Regions from separate parts of the Kineococcus anabasis genome, predicted to be linked through region 2. Evidence: riboswitches for the same ligand, from Rfam matches in the RefSeq annotation. Region 2 holds a riboswitch; each other region holds the start of a gene.
The links. Region 2 has a riboswitch for cyclic di-AMP ahead of ACYQBY_RS08090 (C40 family peptidase). Riboswitches for the same ligand answer to the same signal wherever they lie in the genome.
Positions count from the first base shown of each region.

Region 1: another riboswitch for cyclic di-AMP. It lies ahead of ACYQBY_RS04000 (C40 family peptidase); the one in region 2 lies ahead of ACYQBY_RS08090 (C40 family peptidase).
Region 3: another riboswitch for cyclic di-AMP. It lies ahead of ACYQBY_RS20065 (M15 family metallopeptidase); the one in region 2 lies ahead of ACYQBY_RS08090 (C40 family peptidase).
Region 4: another riboswitch for cyclic di-AMP. It lies ahead of ACYQBY_RS19040 (LysM peptidoglycan-binding domain-containing protein); the one in region 2 lies ahead of ACYQBY_RS08090 (C40 family peptidase).

Region 1 covers NZ_BAAIHU010000002.1:99,466-103,863, reverse strand. Annotated here, with positions in the region: gene ACYQBY_RS04005 (HNH endonuclease) at 1-86, opposite strand, end outside; gene ACYQBY_RS04000 (C40 family peptidase) at 473-1,369, opposite strand; cyclic di-AMP (ydaO/yuaA leader) riboswitch at 1,375-1,503, opposite strand; gene ACYQBY_RS03995 (metal-dependent transcriptional regulator) at 1,710-2,402, opposite strand; gene ACYQBY_RS03990 (cryptochrome/photolyase family protein) at 2,492-3,868, shown strand; gene ACYQBY_RS03985 (malonic semialdehyde reductase) at 3,937-4,398, shown strand, end outside.
Region 2 covers NZ_BAAIHU010000004.1:102,865-107,262, reverse strand. Annotated here, with positions in the region: gene ACYQBY_RS08110 (hypothetical protein) at 1-247, shown strand, start outside; gene ACYQBY_RS08105 (VWA domain-containing protein) at 317-1,687, shown strand; gene ACYQBY_RS08100 (alpha/beta fold hydrolase) at 1,691-2,467, opposite strand; gene ACYQBY_RS08095 (hypothetical protein) at 2,557-2,682, opposite strand; cyclic di-AMP (ydaO/yuaA leader) riboswitch at 2,816-2,970, shown strand; gene ACYQBY_RS08090 (C40 family peptidase) at 2,975-3,463, shown strand; gene ACYQBY_RS08085 (hypothetical protein) at 3,511-3,681, opposite strand; gene ACYQBY_RS08080 (hypothetical protein) at 3,819-4,398, opposite strand, start outside.
Region 3 covers NZ_BAAIHU010000013.1:47,923-52,320, reverse strand. Annotated here, with positions in the region: gene ACYQBY_RS20070 (hypothetical protein) at 1-1,707, opposite strand, end outside; cyclic di-AMP (ydaO/yuaA leader) riboswitch at 2,193-2,321, shown strand; gene ACYQBY_RS20065 (M15 family metallopeptidase) at 2,327-3,094, shown strand; gene ACYQBY_RS20060 (cytochrome P450) at 3,167-4,398, opposite strand, start outside.
Region 4 covers NZ_BAAIHU010000012.1:110,242-114,639, reverse strand. Annotated here, with positions in the region: gene ACYQBY_RS19050 (ABC transporter permease) at 1-471, shown strand, start outside; gene ACYQBY_RS19045 (TrmH family RNA methyltransferase) at 516-1,181, shown strand; gene ACYQBY_RS19040 (LysM peptidoglycan-binding domain-containing protein) at 1,281-1,967, opposite strand; cyclic di-AMP (ydaO/yuaA leader) riboswitch at 1,969-2,148, opposite strand; gene ACYQBY_RS19035 (lysophospholipid acyltransferase family protein) at 2,344-3,174, opposite strand; gene ACYQBY_RS19030 (SDR family oxidoreductase) at 3,362-4,398, opposite strand, start outside.

The DNA of each region.
Region 1 (4,398 bases), on a different contig from region 2:
TTGCCCGACAGGACCAGGACCAGCGCCCTGCGGAAGGTCACCACGGCGAGCGGTTCGTAGCCTGCGTTCAGCACGAGGGTGCGCACATCCACCTCCACCGACGAGAAGAGGCGCCGTCCCGGGATGGGAGGGCGCCTCTGATGAGGACGGCGTGCACCGGCACGCGCACCGAATGGTGGTGGTGGCTGTGGATCGATCCGCCCACACCTCTCCTGCGCCGTGGGCGCGCACCCGTCCCCGCGAGCGGGTGGGTCGGTGGGGTGAGCACTGTGCCTCCGTGGTGCCGTCGTCGTGGATCGCACTGTACGTCCGGCTCCGCCCCACGTCACCCTCCACGCCCGACCGGCCGCGTCCCGCTCACCCCGGCCCCACCCGCAGGGGGGACGGCGACGGCCCGCGCGGCCCCGCCGGGGGGCTGCGCGGGCCGTCGCCGCGGGTGGTGCCGAGCGCCCGGAGGACGCACCGGCTCCGCTCAGAGGACGCGGCCGAAGAAGGCCGAGCTCGTCCAGATCTTGCGCTTGGTGACCGTCTTGCCGGCCCGCGGGGAGTCGAACATCATCCCGTCGCCGGCGTAGATGCCGACGTGGTAGACGCGGCCACCACCGTTGGCCATGAAGACCAGGTCGCCGGGCAGCGCCTCGGCGGCGGGGACCCGCCGCGAGGCGAGCATCTGGTCGTGGGAGACGCGCGGCAGGTTCACGCCGATCTCGCGGAAGACGTGCCCGGTGTAGCCGGAGCAGTCGAAGCCGCGGGGGGTCGTGCCGCCGTAGACGTACGGCGTGCCGATGTAGCGGGCGGCGATCTCCAGCACCTGCGCGCGGCGGTCCACCGGGGCCGGCGCGGGGGCCGGCGCGGGCGGCGGGGCCGGGGCGGGGGCCGGCGGCGCGACCGCGGCGGGGGCCGGCGGCGCGAGGACCTGCGGTGCGACGTCGCCGCGCGGGGCCGGCGCGACACGGGCTCCGCTGCGGGAGGCGCGCGCGATGCGGCCGGCGTCGAGGACGCCCTGGATCGCGGCGCGGTGCGTGCGCGCCTCGACCGCGGCGGGGGCGGCCTGCTCGACGACCGGGGCGGGAGCCGGGGCCGGGAGCGTGGCGAACGCGGTCTGCACGGTCGCCGGGGCGGCCTGGAGCGGGGCGGTGACGATCCCGGCGGCGGGCAGCGTCCCCGTGGTGGCGACCGCTGCGGGAGCGGCCTGCACCGTCGCGTCGGCGGACACGGCGACGGAGAGGACGAGGCCGGAGGAGGCGGCCACGACGGCCGTGCCGCGGCCGACGGCGCCGACGTTGCGGCGCAGGCTCTCGGAGGCGGTCGTCAGCGGGGTGAGCGGGCGCGCGGCGGCACGGTGGCGCGCCGAATGGCGGGTCGACAAGGTGGTGAACCTCTCCGACGCCTGCGAGGTGAGCTGTCGGGTTCGGACGGGAGTATCGCCCGGCCGGTTCGCACCGGCTTCACCCCGAGGACCACCCGCACCCGACCGGAGTCAGGACCGAGCGGCCCGAAAAAGTGGTTCCCCCACCCCTGCCATGCGTTCTCGCGGGACCTGGGGCGGTGGCAGGGCTCGGCGTCCGCACCAGGACTCCCCACCGCACGGTGGGAAGCGGCGCGACATTAACCCAGTCCGGCGGAGGAAGTCACGCCGCTGTCACGAACTCGTGTCGGGAGCGTGCGAAAAATTTCGTTGCGTCACCACCCGATCACGGTCAGTCCGGTCACCGGGGTGCGGGCACCTCCACGAAGACGTGGGACGCCTGCGCCGCCGTCAGGTCCACCTCCCGGCCGTCCAGCACCAGCGCCAGCCCCTGCGGCCCGCGCCGCACCCCCACCTCGGTACCGGGCCGCAGGCCCGCCGCGGCGAGGCGCCCCATCAGGTCCTTGTCCGTCTGCACCGGCTCGCCGAGGCGGCGCACGACCACCGGCCGGCCGGTCGCCTCCACCGTGGTCAGGGGCGCCACGCCCGCGCGGAAGTCCTCCGCCTCACCGCTCTCCCCCAGCTCCGCCAGGCCCGGGATCGGGTTGCCGTACGGCGAGAAGTGCGGGTGCTCCAGGATCTCCACGAGCCGGCGTTCGACGTCCTCGGAGATGACGTGCTCCCAGCGGCAGGCCTCCTCGTGGACCAGCTCCCAGTCCAGGCCGATGACGTCGGTGAGCAGCCGCTCCGCCAGGCGGTGCTTGCGCATGACGCGCGTGGCCTTGACCCGCCCCTCCTCCGTCAGCTCCAGGTGGCGCTCCGCGCTGACGTGCAGGAGCCCGTCGCGCTCCATGCGGGCGACCGTCTGCGACACCGTGGGACCGCTGTGGTGCAGGCGCTCGGCGATCCGGGCCCGCATCGGCACGATGCCCTCCTCCTCGAGCTCGAAGATCGTGCGGAGGTACATCTCGGTGGTGTCGATGAGGTCGCTCACGCGCGCATTCTCGGGCATGGGCCCGACCGGTGCACGCACCCGCCGCGCTCCCCGCGCGGGCGGCTCCCCGCGCCGCTAGCGTCCCCGCCGTGACGACACCGGGCCCCGGGCGGGCCGCCGTGCTGTGGTTCCGCCGCGACCTGCGCCTGGGCGACCTGCCGGCCCTGCACGAGGCGGCGGAGCGCGGGCCCGTCCTGCCGCTCTTCGTCCTCGACCCCGCCCTGTGGGGACCCTCCGGCGACGCCCGCCGCGCCTACCTGCTCACCTCTCTGCGCGCGCTCGACGCCGACCTCGGCGGGACCCTCGCCGTCGTGGCGGGCGACCCGGTGGAGGTCGTGCCGCGCCTGGCGGCGCAGGTCGGCGCCGCGAGCGTCCACGCCAGCGCCGACACCGGGGTCTACGGCCGCCGCCGCGACGAGGCGGTCGCCGCGGCCCTGGAGGCCGCCGGGCGCGCCCTGGTGCGCACCGGCACCCCCTACGCCGTCGGCCCCGGCACCCTGCGCACCGGCGCCGGGGAGCCCTTCAAGGTGTTCACGCCGTTCGCCCGTGCCTGGCGCGCCCACGGCTGGCCCGCACCCGCCGGGCCGCCCCCGCGGGCGCGGTGGCTGCGCGGGGCCGCGCCCGGCGTGGACGGCGAGGACTGGCCCGCCGCCCCGGACCTGGGGGACCTCAGGCTGCCCCCGCCGGGCGAGCAGTTCGCGCTGCTGCGCTGGCGGGAGTTCCGCGACACCGTGCTCGCGGGCTACGACACCTCCCGCGACCGCCCCGACCTCGACGGCACCTCCCAGCTCTCCGCCGCCCTGAAGTGGGGCGAGGTCCACCCGCGCACGCTCCTGGCGGACCTGGCCTCCTCCGGCTCACCGGGCGCGGAGGCGTTCCGCACGGAGCTGGCCTGGCGGGAGTTCTACGCCGACGTGCTGTGGCACCGGCCGGAGAGCGCGCGGGAGTACCTGCGGCCGGAGATGCAGCGCCTGGCCTACTCCGAGCCCGGGGATGCCTTCGAGGCGTGGGCCGCCGGGCGCACCGGCTTCCCCTTCGTCGACGCCGGGATGCGGCAGATGCGCGCCGAGGGCTGGATGCACAACCGGGTGCGGATGGTCGTGGCGAGCTTCCTCGTCAAGGACCTGCACGTGGAGTGGACCTACGGCGCACGGGAGTTCATGCACCGGCTGCGCGACGGGGACCTGGCGAGCAACGCCCACGGCTGGCAGTGGGTGGCGGGGTCGGGGACGGACGCGGCGCCGTTCTTCCGGGTCTTCAACCCGGTGACGCAGGGGCAGCGCTACGACCCCGACGGGGACTACGTGCGCCGCTTCGTCCCCGAGCTGCGGCACCTGCCGGGGGCCTCGGTGCACGAGCCGTGGAAGGCGGCGGACGGCTACGCGCACGGCTACCCCGAGCGCGTCGTGGACCACGCCGCCGAGCGGGCGGTGGCGCTGGAGGGCTACCGGCGCGTGAAGGGCTGAGGGAGGCGGGAACATCCCGGGACCCCCGGACTGTTTGCAGGTTCAAGCATTCCGTCGAGGAGGTTCCCGTGACCACGTCCCTGCCCGCCCCCCGCACCGAGCAGCGTCCCGCCACGCTGGACGAGGCCGGCGCCCGCCTGCTCTTCCGCGACGCCCGCACCGCCAACCGCTGGCTCGGCACGCCGGTCGGCGACGAGCAGCTGCGCGCCGTCCTCGACCTCGCCAAGTGGCCGCCCACCGCGCTGAACTCCCAGCCGCTGCGCCTCCTCGCCGTGCGCAGCCCCGAGGCCCGCGCCCGGCTCGTCCCGCACATGAGCGGCGGCAACGCCGCCAAGACCGCCACCGCGCCCCTGACGCTGATCGTGGCCGCCGACGTCGACTTCCACGAGGACCTGCCGCGCCTGGCCCCCGCGGTGCCCGGCGCGCGCGACTTCTTCCCCGACGAGGAGGCCCGGCAGGGCGTGGCCGTGTTCAACGCCGGCCTGCAGCTGGGCTACCTGGTCCTCGCGATCCGCGCCCTGGGCCTCGCG
Region 2 (4,398 bases):
CACGACGGACGTCGACGTGGTGTTCACCGCGGTGGGGGACGTCCAGCGCTCCGCCACGCACGGCACGGCCTGCCTGGGCGGGGAGTTCTCCTGCCAGTCCGTCGCGGTGGGGGCGTCCACGGCCGCGGAGGTCACGGCGACGTTCGCGGGGCGGACCCTGACGACGGCCGACTTCACCGCCTCCGCCCCCCGCATCGCCGCCTTCAAGAGCGTCGAGACGGGCAGGGCGCGTCCCCTCGGCGGCTGACGGGACCGGCCGGCCGGGAGCGGCATGTCGGGGGAGCGGGGCGGTCGGCACCTGCGGCACGATGCGGGCATGACCACGTTGAGCAAGGGCGCCAACCGTCCCGTCCCCACCGCCCGGCTGCGCGCGGTGCTGCGGCGCAGCCCCGGCCCGGTCGACGTGGACGCCTCGGCGCTGCTGCTCACCGAGGCGGGCAAGGTGCGCGACGACGCCGACCTCGTGTTCTACAACGCACCCCGGCACGCGAGCGGGTCCGTCGTCCACCTCGGGAAGGACAGCGCGGGGCCGGGCACGGAGGCGCTGGAGGTCGACCTCGCGGCGCTGCCCGCGGGGATCACCAGGGTCGTGCTCGCCGCCTCCGCCGACGGAGGAACGTTCGGGCAGGTCGCGGGTCTCGCGCTGGACGTCCTCGACCCCTCGGGCGCGGTGGTGGCGCACTTCGACATCGCGGACGCCTCCACGGAGACGGCGTTCGTGTTCGGGGAGCTGTACCAGCGCGGTGGTGCCTGGAAGTTCCGCGCCGTGGGGCAGGGGTACGCCAGCGGCCTGGGGGGCCTGGCCACGGACTTCGGCATCTCGGTGGACGACGAGCCGGCCCCGGCGCAGAGCAGCCCCGCACCGGCGGACCCCGCCCCCGCGGCGCCCGCGCTCAGCCTGAAGAAGCAGCGTCAGCTCAGCCTGGAGAAGCGCGCCGAGGCCGAGGCCCCGCACATCGTCAGCCTCGTGAAGACCGCCGCGCTGTCGCTGGAGAAGAAGGGCCTCGGCGAGCACACCGCCCGGGTCGCGCTGTGCCTGGACATCAGCGGCTCCATGGCCCGCCTCTACCTCAGCGGGAAGATCCAGAAGCTGTGCGAGCGGATCCTCGCGCTCGGCCTGCGCTTCGACGACGACGGCGCGGTGGACGTGTTCCTGTTCGGCCGCGACGGGCACGCCGCGGGTGCCCTGGACCTCGGCACCGTCACGGGTTTCACCGACCCGCTGCGCAGCAGGCTGGAGCCCTCCACCTACTACGGCAAGGCGATGAAGCTGCTGCGCCGGCACTACTTCGGCTCCGACTCAGAGCGCCGCACCCCGCTGCGCGCGGACGTGCCCGTGTACGTCATGTTCGTCACCGACGGGCAGACGTTCGACCAGGACGTCACCGCCGAGCAGGTCCGCTCCAGCAGCTACGAGCCGCTGTTCTGGCAGTTCATGGCGATCGGCCGCTCCTCGCGCGACCTGGCGGCCAAGCGGTCCACCCGGCGCGGCTGGGGCCGCACGTCCGGCGGGGAGTTCGAGTTCCTCGAGCAGCTCGACGAGATGCCGGGGCGCCTGGTGGACAACGCGGACTTCTTCAGCGTGGAGGACCCCGCGGCGATCGGGGACGACGAGCTGTTCGACCTGCTGATGACGGAGTACCCGGGCTGGCTGGTGCAGGCGCGCGCGAACGGGCTGCTGCCGTAGGGGTCAGCTCTCCGCCTCGCCGAGGAACCGCTCCAGCACCGCCGCCAGCAGGGGCGGCATCTCCTGCATCGGGTAGTGCCCGCACCGGGGCAGCGCCTCCAGCGCGAACCGCGGGCACAGCGGCTCCCAGCCCGCCCGCACCGCGGTGGCGCGCAGGGGCTCGCCGTCCTCCTCCCCGGTCACCGCGAGCACCGGCACCCGGGCCGGGGCCGACGGTTCCGCGACCCCGTCGCGGGCGAACATCTCGACGTACGCGGCGACGGCCCGCGGGTCCGCGGCGGCACGCCACCCGGCGAGCTTGAACTCCAGCCACCCGGGGGTCAGCCGGACGCCCCACATCGAGCGCAGCGCCCCCCGGCGGCCCTCGTCGTCCGCGAGCGCCAGCGCGCGCATCCGGTCCACCGCGGCCGCGTCGGCGCCGAGACCCCCGGGTGGCGGCGGGGTCAGGACGGCGGCGCGCTCGACGCGGCCGGGGGAGTGCTGCGCCAGGTGCAGGGCGGGCAGGCTGGTCATGGAGTGCCCGACGACGGCGAACCGCTCCCAGCCGAGGGTGTCGGCCAGGGCCACCACGTCCCGCGCGACGGCCGCCGCCGAGGGCTGCGCGGTGAGGTGCCGGGAGCGCCCGTACCCCCGCACGTCCGCGAACGCCCACGTGGACGTGCCGCCGTCGAGGGAGGGGCGCACGGGGTCCCACGCGCCGGTGTCGCTCAGCCAGTCGTTGAGGACGACCACCCGGCGCGGCCCGTCGCCCAGCAGGTCGTGCCCGAGGACCTCGCCCACGGTGTGCCTCCCGGAGGTGCGCAGCGCTGTCCCGGCGAGTGTGGAGGGCGGCGGCGGACCGCGGGAGCCGTGTTCGCCGTGGGCACGCGTCAGGCGGTGCGGAAGCTGCGGCGGTACGCCGTGGGGCTGACGCGGCGGCGCTGCGCGCGGTGGCCACCGGGGGCACCCGCCGCCCCGTGGACGACCTGACGGCCCCCGTCCGGGGGTGAGGACACAGGGTGATCCGGCGCCACACCCACATGCACAGCACTGTCACAGGGTTGGCACGATTCACTCCGCACAGTAAGCTCCGGCTGCCCTGGAGATCCCTCCGGGGTGCTCCCAGCGTGCGCCGAGCCTCTGCCGGCGCTGGGGGCGACGCGAGACCGTCACGGCAGAGGGCGGGGGACCCACTTACCGGGCGCGGCACCAGCCGCGTCCTCGGGGTGAAGCTCACGACCTGAGCCGGGTGAACCTTCCACCCGAACCCGACAGCTCACCTCGCAGGCGTCGAGAGGTGAGTCCGCCATGCCCGAGCGCATGTCCTCCGGCGCGCCCGCGCGCCGTCGTCCCCGCTTCCTGACCGCCCCCGCCGCGCTGCTCCTGGCCGCCGGGATCAGCACGGGCCTCACCGCGCCCGTGCTGGCCGCCGCGCCCGCCGCCGCGGCCGTCGTGGACGCGCGCGCCGTCCTCGACGTCGCCCACCGGTTCGTCGGCCTGCCGTACCGGTACGGCGGCACCACCCCCGCCGGGTTCGACTGCTCCGGCTACACCGGCTACGTGTACCGCCAGTTCGGGGTGCACCTGCCCCGCACGGCCACCCAGCAGATGCACGCCACCCGCCGGGTGTCCGACCCCCGACCCGGCGACCTGGTGTTCTTCCCCACCCGCGGTGGGCGCGCCTACCACGTGGGCATCTACGCCGGCGACGGGTTCATGTACGACTCCCCGCGCTCGGGCCGCTCGATCAGCAAGCGGAAGATCTGGACGTCCGCGGTGGTGTTCCACCGCGTCTGAGGCCGGCCCCCCGGGGCGGCGGTGCCCACGCACCGCCGCCCCGCAGGTCAGTCGCTCCCGCCGTCGCCGCCCGCGCCGTCCGGTGCGAGGAACACACCCGTTCCCAGCATCCCGACGGCGGCGGCCGTCGACATGTCGTGGACCGCGAACGTCTGCCCGAGCCGCACCGGCTCCGGCAGGACGCGGAACCGCTCGCGCGGGTCCTCCTCATCCGCCACGGTGGCACTCCTCCCGCTCCGGCCGCCCCGGCGGGCGGCTCCTCCAGCGTGCACCCGGGGTCCGCGGCGGACAAGGCCGCGGACGCGACCAGGGGCCGGGACGTGTCGCCCCGGCCCCCGCCACCCGGTGGTGGGCGTCAGCCGATGCGTTCCCGGCTGACCTCGGTGTAGGTGCGGAACGACCCGTAGGAGACGTCGTCACGGTCGTCGGTGAAGCCCATCGCCCCGAGCGCGCCGGTGACCACGGCGTCGCCGCTCGCCACCCCGCGGATCCTGCTCCGGTACGTGGACGTCCCGTCGTTCCAGGTCTCGGTGCTGGTGTAGGACGCCATCGGCCCGCTGCCGCGCAGCTCGACCCGGGCCGGCACCCGGCCCAGCTCGGTCCCCGGACCGCCGTGGCCGCCGTTGCTGACGATGACCTCACCGGTCGCCACCGCGGTCCCCGCGCGCGCGTCCACGATCAGCGTCATCGCCTCGGAACCCAGCATGCGGTCACGGACGTAGTCGCAGGTCCCCGGGGTCCCAGGTTCCGCGTGCCCACCGGGGACCTCGCCCGGGTCGCACTGCCAGTCGGTGATCTGCCCGTGCAGGAACGTGCCGCGCGCCTCCTTGGACACGGACAGGAACCCGACGTGGACGTTGCTGTCCGGGATGGGGAGCAGGTTCTCGAAGTCGTACTCCGTCCACTTGACGAACGCCGAGGCGCCGGAGCGCTTG
Region 3 (4,398 bases), on a different contig from region 2:
CAGCACGCTGGCGTCGACGAGGACCTTGAGGACGGCCGCGCCCATCGCCACCAGGCCCGCGTCGCGCAGGGCCGCCACGCGGGCCCGGGACAGGAAGGCGCCGAGGAGCGCGAAACCGACGGCGGCGAAGCCGAGGGTCGTGACGAGGTGCCCGAGGAGGAAGCCGTCGGTCCCCGGGACGAGCAGGACACCGGCGGGGACCGCGGCGGCGGCGGTGCCGTACCAGAGCAGGACGAGCGCCGGGCACCACACCGACGGCACCGGCAGGGCGGCCGGCCACAGCCGCCCCAGCGCCCCGGCGGTGGAGAGGACCCACACCACGAGCAGCACGGCGGAGAGGACGTCCGGCCACGAGGCCGTGCCGGCGAGCGCGGAGGGGTCGACGAGGTCCGTCGGCAGGACCCGCGCCAGCAGCTGGGTGAGGGCCACGAGGCCGAAGGCCAGGGAGGTGACGAACGCGGTCCTGGTGCGGGAGACGTGGCTCAGCGCGTCCAGCGCGAGCGCCTGCCCCAGCAGGAAGGCCACCGCGTACGGGGCGGCCACCAGGTGCAGCGTCATCGCCAGGACGAACGAGGCGGCGACCGCCCACAGCGTGGTGCGCACGGCCACCCCGGCAGGCCTGCGGCCGCGGCCGGTCAGCAGCGCGGCGGCGGCGAGCAGGACGGACAGCGGCGCGAGGACCGCGACGACGAACCGGTCACCGCCCTGGATCTGCACGAGCGTGAAGACCGGCACGGCGTACACGGCGGCGGCCACCGCCAGGTAGCGGTCCTGCCGGGGGTCGCGCGAGCCGAGCAGGGCCCACGCCCAGACGAGCACGGGGGCGGCGAGGGTCACCGCCAGCACGGCACCCCGGGGCTCCAGCCCGGCGAGCGGCGCCGCCGAGGTGGTGTGCAGCCACAGCAGCGCGAGGACGGCGACGTGCAGGGTGCGCCAGCGCGGGCGCGCCCGCAGGACCCGGGCACAGCCCAGCGCCAGCACGAGGACGTGCGCACCCACGAGGTGCAGGCCCTCCAGGCCCGCGACGAACGGCACGAGGGCGCAGACCGCGGTGACCGCGACGACGCCGAGCGCCTCGCTGGACCACCGGCGGGCCACCTCCAGACCCGCCAGGGCGAGCGCCACCGCGGCCAGCAGCCCCGGCACGGGGTGCAGCCACCCGTAGACGGCGGTCGTCGCCACGAGGGTGAGGTAGAGGCCGGTGAGACCGACGGCGGCGAGGGACACCGCGCCGGCGCCGGTCCCGGCGCGGGTGCGGACCCGCGCGCCGGCGGCGAGCAGGCCCAGGGACAGCACCGCCAGGGACACCGTGCGCGGCACGGGGCCGAAGACGCCGTGCCGCACACCGAGGACGACGAGGTAGGTGACGCCGACGAGGGTGATGACGGTGCCCACGGCGGCGAAGAGGCGCGAGAGCAGCCTCTCGCGGTCGGCGCCCGTGGACGGCCGCGGCTCCCGCCGCCCGCGCGGCGGGGGCGCGTAGGGCTGGGCCTGGGGCGGGGCCTGGGGCGCCGGTACCGGCGGGTGCAGCACGGCGGTCGGTGCGGGCGACGGCACGGCGGCCGGTGCGGGCGGGTCCGCGCGGGGGGCCGCGGGACGTACGGCGTCCTCGAGGGAGTCGAGGCGGGCGTGCAGGGCGCGCACGCCGTCGTCGAGGCGGCGGAACTCCTCGGCGAGGTACTGCCGCAGCTCATCAGGGGCGGTCATGAGGGCTCCAGGTGTCGGCCGCACCCGGGCGCGGTGCACTCCGGTGGGCTGGTGGTCGACCGACGGTAACGCTAGGGAGCGTTGCGCGACGGATGCGTCGGGAATTCGGCTCGCGGCCTCATCCGTTCGGTGCGATCCGGCCCTGCGTGTTCACCCGGACGGGCTCACGCGATACCGCCACCCACCCGGGAATCACGTTTCGCACCGGCTTCAGAACTGTGCGCCACGTGTTCACCGTCGCCGCACCACCACCCTGCGCCACGAAGGTCCCCACAATGAGCAACGAGTCGCTGACGCAGCGAAACATGTTGTGTCACTTGACATCTCGCTCCCTGGACAACCGTGACCCCGACGTGACATCCCCGCCCCGCTCGGGTTAGGGTCGCGCCGCTTCCCGCCGTGCGGTGGGAAGTCCTGGTGCGGACGCCGAGCCCTGCCACCGCCCCAGGTCCCGCGAGAACGCATGGCAGGGGTGGGGGAACCACTTTCTCGGGCCGCTCGGTCCTGACTCCGGTCGGGTGCGGGTGGTCCTCGGGGTGAAGCCGGTGCGAACCGGCCGGGCGATACTCCCGTCCGAACCCGACAGCTCACCTCGCAGGCGTCGGAGAGGTTCACCACCTTGTCGACCCGCCCTCCGGCGCGCCACCGCGCCGCCGCGCGCCCGCTCACCCCGCTGACGACCGCCACCACCAGCCTGCGCCGGACCGTGTACGCCGCGGGGCGCGGCACCGCCGTCGTGGCCGCCTCGACCGGCCTGGTCGTCTCCCTCACCGGCGCCGCGGACGCCGCCGTCCGCGGTGGCACCGCCACGGCCGTCGCGGGCGGCGCCACGGCCGTCGTGGGCGGCGCCGCGGCGGGCCTCGCCGGCGCCGCGTTCGGCGCCGTGCAGACCGCGGCCGTCGCCGCCCCCGTGGCCGCGCCCGTCGTGGTCGCGGTGGAGACGAGCTTCGCCGCCCTGCCGGAGGCGCCCCCGCCGCCGCCGCAGCGGGACGCCGACGGCGTCCCCGCCGACCTCGTGCGCTTCGGCAACGGCAGCCTGCCGCCGGAGGCGCTGCACCCGATCGGCCAGGGCGCGCACGCCATGTGGGCCCCGGCGGCGGAAGCCTTCCAGCGCATGTCCGAGGCCGCGGGCCGCGACGGGATCACCCTGCGCGTCACCGACTCCTACCGCTCCTACGCCGAGCAGGTCGCCCTCGCGGTGCGCAAGGGTCTCTACGGCCACGGGGGCCTCGCCGCCCGGCCGGGTACGAGCAACCACGGCTGGGGGCTCAGCATCGACGTGGACACCGCGAACGGGACGCTGGAGTGGCTGCGCGCCCACGCGGCGGAGTTCGGCTACGACGAGGACGTGCCCGGCGAGCCCTGGCACTGGACGTACACCGCCTGACCCGCACCACCGCACGTCTCCCCGCGGCCCCGCCGCGCGGCCTCCCGGCCGTGCGGTGGGGCCGTCGCCGCGTCAGGCGCGCCGGCGCGCGGAGACCAGCAGCGGCATCCCCCCCGCGGGGCGCAGGGTGACGAGCGACTCCACGCGGGGCTCCGGGCCGGGCGCGGGGCGCAGGGCGTGGTCCCGCAGCAGGGACGCGAGCACCAGCACACCCTCCACCAGCGCCACGTCCCGCCCGATGCACAGCCGCGGCCCGGCCCCGAACGGCACGTAGCCCTCCCGGCGCACCCGCTCCAGGAACCGCCCCGGGCGGAACGCCTCGGGGTCCTCCCACAGCGCCGGGTGCCGGTGCAGCGCCCACGTGCAGACGATGACGAGCGTGCCCGCGGGGACCGGCACCCCCGCCACCACGTCGTCGGCCAGGGCGCGGCGCGTCACCACCCACGCCGGCGGGTACAGGCGGAGGGACTCCTCCAGGACGGCGCGGGTGAACGGCAGCGCCTGCAGGTCGTCCCAGCCGGGCTCGCGGCCGCCCGGCCCCCCGAGGACGGCGTCCAGCTCGGCGTGCAGCCGCGCCTGCTCCCCCGGGTGGCGCGCGAGCAGGTGCAGCGTCCACGTCAGCGCCGAGGCCACCGTCTCGTGGCCGGCCACCACGAACGTCACCAGCTCGTCGCGCACCTGCCCGGGGGGCAGCCCGGCGCGCAGCAGCAGCGCCAGGACGTCGGTGTCGTCCGGGCCCACGCCCGCCTCCCGGCGCAGCCGCACCAGCAGCTCGCACACCTCGTCCACGCGCGCCACCGCCCGGCGCAGCCGCCGCCTCCTCGGGGTGGGCCAGGACGCCGGGACCGGGCTGCTCGCACCCGCCACGACCGCCGCCAGCGCCTCCTCCACCGCCGCCACGAGCCGGTGCGCGGCCGGGGCCAGCGCCTCGCCCGCCAGGTCGGTGTCGGCCAGCAGGTGGCCCACGACCTCCAGCGCGGCGGCGAAGAGGCCCTCCGCGACGTCCACGGGCTCCTGCGGGCCGGCCTGCGCCCACCGCGCGCGCACCCGCCGGGCCGCGACGCCCGCCTGCCGGGCGACGGCGTCGAGGCGGCCGTGGTGGAACGCGGGCTGCACCACGCGCCGGTGCCGCCGCCAGGTCTCCCCGTCGCTCGTGAGCAGGCCCTGGCCGGTGACGGCGGACAGGGCGCCGTACTGGATCGTGTCGCGGCCGTAGGAGCGCGCGTTGTCCACCAGGACCCGGCGCACCCCCGCGGGGTCGTTGAGCAGCAGGACGTGCGTGCGGGGCAGGGGGAAGGCCACCA
Region 4 (4,398 bases), on a different contig from region 2:
GTGGCGGCGGGGCTGGCGGGGGTCGCGCTGGGCGGCTCGGGGGCGCTGCGGGACCTGCCGGCGCTGCCGGTGGCGGCGCTGTGGTTCCTGGTGTTCTTCGCGGTGGGCTTCGCGATGCTGTCGTGCCTGTGGGCGGCGGCGGGGGCGATGGCCAGCCGGCTGGAGGACCTGACGTCGACGGCGACGCCGGTGCAGCTCCTCGTGCTGGTGCCGTTCTGCGCGGCGGTGCTCGTGCAGGATCCTGGTCCGGTGCAGACCGTCCTGTCCTACGTGCCGCTGTCGTCGCCGCTGGTGATGCCGCGGCGGGTCCTGTCGGGCGACGCGGCGGCGTGGGAGCCGTTCGCGGCGCTGGCGCTGGTCGCGCTCACGGCGTGGGTGCTGGTGGTGGTGGCGCGGCGGCTCTACGAGAACTCGCTGCTGCGCACGGGCCGGGCCCTGGGGCTGCGCGCGGCGTGGGCGCGGCCAGAGTGAGCGGGGAGCCGCACGGGGTGAGCGAGCAGGACGGGCTGGACGCCGTGCCCTCCCGGTCCGGCCCGCCCGGCGGGCCCGACCCCGGCGCGGAGCGCGTGGTGGGGGTCGGGCCGTGGCCGGGCGGGCCGGCCGCGTGGCCCGGCGATGCCCGTTTCGACCCCGAGTTGCTCGCAACGGGCGACCGCCGGAACGTCGAGGACCGCTTCCGGTACTGGTCCAACGAGGCGATCGTCGCCGAGCTGGACCGGACGCGGAACGCCCTGCACGTGGCGGTGGAGAACTGGCAGCACGACGCGAACATCGGCTCGGTCGTGCGGACCGCGAACGCGGTGAACGCCGCGGGGGTGCACGTGGTGGGCCGCCGCCGCTGGAACCGGCGCGGCGCGATGGTCACCGACCGCTACCTGCACGTGCGGCACCACGCGGACGTGGGGGAGCTGGCCGCGTGGGCGCGCGGTGCAGGCCTGACCCTGGTGGGGATCGACAACGTGCCCGGGTCGGTACCCCTGGAGACGTTCGACCTGCCCCGGGACGCGCTCCTGCTGTTCGGTCAGGAGGGGCCGGGGCTGTCGGCCGAGGCGCTGGCGGAGTGCGCCGCGGTGCTGGCCATCGGCCAGTTCGGCTCCACCCGCTCGATCAACGTGGGCGCGGCGGCGGCGGTGGCGATGCACGCCTGGGTCCGCCGGCACGTCTTCGGCCAGGTGCCGTAGCACTCCCCGGCGCCGCCCCGCCCGGCGCGGGGACGTCCTGCCGCGCGACACCGGGGTGTCGCGCCCAGGACGTCCCCGTTCCCGCGGGGTGGGTGGGGCTCAGGGCAGGCGCAGGACCTGGCCGACGCGGATGGCGCCGGGGTTGGCGCCGATGACGTCGCGGTTGGCGTCGTACACCGCACGCCAGCCGCCGCGCACGCCGTTGCGGGTGGCGATGCGGTACAGGGTCTCGCCGGGGGCGACGGTGTGGGTGCGGGCGCCGGCGAGGTGTGCGGGCGCCGGGGCGGGGGCCGCCGCGGGAGCGGGGGCCGGCGCCGGGGCGGGGGCCGGGCGGCCCAGGAGGCGGGCCTCGGCGCCGACCGGGTCGGCCGCACCGCGCAGGCCCAGCTTGCGGGAGCACGAGGGCCACGCACGCCAGCCCTGGCGGGCCAGGGTGCGCTCGGCGACGACGATCTGCTGCTCGCGGGTGGCGCGGTCGGCGCGGGGGGCGAACTGCCCGCCGCCGAAGGCGTTCCAGGTGCCGCGGCTGAACTGCAGGCCGCCGTAGTAGCCGTTGCCGGTGTTGATGTGCCAGTTGCCGCCGGACTCGCAGCGGGCGAGGCGGTCCCACTCGGACTCCGCCGCGGCGCTGGCGCTGCCGGCCGAGGAGACGATCATGGTGGCCCCGGCGGCGCCGGCGGCCAGGGTGAGGGCGCCGCGGCGGGCGAGGGCGGCGGTGACCGGCGCGGACTCGGCGCGGTGGCGGGGGGTGTGCTTGGGGGTGCGGGCGCGCGGGAACGCAGACATGACGGATGACCTCCAACGCCTGCGAGGTCAGCTGTCGGGTTCGGGTCGAAGGTTGTTGACCCGGCCGCCGGGAGGCGGCTTCACCCCGAGGACGCACCGCAAGCGGTGTGTCCGAGGAACCTGTGGGTCCCCCGCTCCTGCCCGTTCTCGACTCCTGTGCCGGTCGCGGCGGGCAGGACTCGGCGTGTCCGCGACCGTGCCCCGTCGTCGACGGGGCAGGGCGAAGGTAACAAGTTCGCAAGGATCCGTACACATCGGAGACGTTTGTCACACCACGACTGCGCACAGTTGACAAGCGGTGTGACGGACGGGGCGCGTGTGGGGACCGACCCCCGCGCGCCCCGACCGGTCCGCTCCCGGTGCGCCGTGCGGCCGCTCAGCGGCCCCGCGCGGCCCCGCGCGGCCCGACGGGCCCGTCGGCCGCCTCCGACTCCGCCAGCAGCTTCACCACGGCGTCCTGGATGCGCGGGGTGAACGACGAGGCCTTCTCGCCCGGCACGCCCCGCAGCGGCTCGCCGAAGCGCACCGTCACGCGGGGGCGGCCCGGTGCCGGCCAGTTGCGCCTGGGCGGCATCGCCTCGTACGTGCCCCGCAGCGCCACCGGCACGACGGGCACGTCGTTCTCCAGGGCGACGTACGCGGCGCCCTTCTTGAACTCCCGCAGCCTGCCGTCGTAGGAGCGGCCCCCCTCGGGGAACCAGATGAGGTTCCAGCCCTGCGCCAGCAGGTCCGCCGGGGTGCTGGAGACACCGCCCCGGCGCTCCAGCGGGAAGGTGCCGATGACCAGGCCCGAGGCCGTGGCGCGCCACCACACGTCGAAGAAGTAGTCGGCCGCGGCCGCGGCCGCCGTGCGCCGGCGGCGCCTGCCCGGCAGCGCCCGCAGCAGCACCGCGGTGTCCAGGTGCGAGGAGTGGTTGGCGACGATCACGACGGGGCCCTCGATGCGGTCGAAGACGTCCGCGCCGAACACGTCGGTGGCCACCTCCGCACGCAGCACCGGGAACAGCAGCCCCCGCTGCAGCCCGGTGCGCACCGCGGTCGCCGGCCGGGTGCGCACCCAGTCGTTGGAGTGCACCCGCTTCGGGCGCCGCTCACCCCCCGGGCCGCCGGGGCCCGCGGACCCGCCCGCACCCGGCGACCCGCCCCGCAGGCGCTGCACGAGGGCCAGCAGGCGGGAGGGACCGGGCGTCGACATCAGCATGGTCATCGGCGGGCCTCCTCGCCCTGGGCCGTCGCGGCGGCCGGTGTTCCCGCAGCGGCGGTGTGTGTCTCGGCCGCGTCCGCGGCGCGTGGGGTGGCACGGGGCACGCCGCGCATCCAATCACGGAACCCCCGGCGGGGCCGGTCGCCGCCGCGCGGGCGGCGACCGGGCCGCCGCGGGACCGGTCGCGGGGTCAGTCGCGGCCCGCCAGGATGCGCTGCGGCAGGCGCAGCCGGCTGCTGGAGGCGTCCGTCGTCCAGTCCACCACCGGCCAGCGGGCCGCCCGCGCCGCCCGGAACAGCGGCACGTCCGGGGACACCGCCGCCGGGGAGCCCACCGTGCGAAGCAGCGGCAGGTCGGAGTGGGAGTCCGCGTAGGCGTGGCCGGCGGCCAGGTCCGCGCCCTGCGTCTCGGCGTACCGGCGCAGCCACGCCGCCCGCGACTCGCCCACCAGCGGCGGGGAGGTCAGGAAGCCCGTCGCGCGCCGGCGCCCCTCGCCGTCCAGCCGCTCCTCCAGCTCCGTGCACACCACCTCGTCGAACAGGCCCGTCAGCGGCCGGGTGATGGGCCGCACGTCGCCGGTCATGAGGATCGTGCGGTGCCCCGCCTCGCGGTGGGCCGAGATGCGGCGCAGCGCGTCGGAGCTGATCTGCGCGAGGAGCTGCGGGCCCACCACGTCGTCCACGTACGCCTCGAGCTCGTCGAGGTCCACGCCGGCGTAGCCGCGGAACAGCGAGCGCAGGAAGCTGCCGCGGTCGCGGCGCTCGGCGCCGATCCACCCCGGCAGGCGGCCGCTGATCCGCGCGAACTCCCGCACCCGCGCGCCGGCGTCGAGCTGGGACAGGCGCAGCTGCAGGTACGTGTCCACGACGGTGCCCGGCTTCAGGGTGCCGGCGAGGTCGAACACCGCCAGCACGGGCGCGTCCCCCTCCGCCACCGGCCTGAGGGGGCGCAGCCCCGAGGCGGCCTCGCCCTCCTTGCGGCGGCGGCGGATCTCGTCGTACTTGCGCATCTGCGCCGTGACGGAGGGGCAGTGGATGTCCTCCACGTACTCCCGCCAGTCGATCACCGCGGTGTCGAAGCCCCACGCGTCCACGTCCGCCGGGTCCAGGGAGCGGTGCAGGGCGAGGGTGTTGTCGTCCGCGAAGCGCAGCTCGGCCTGCGTGTAGACCTGGTACAGCTCCATGTAGCGGCGCAGGAACTCCAGCTGGCGGCGCTGCTTGTCGAGCT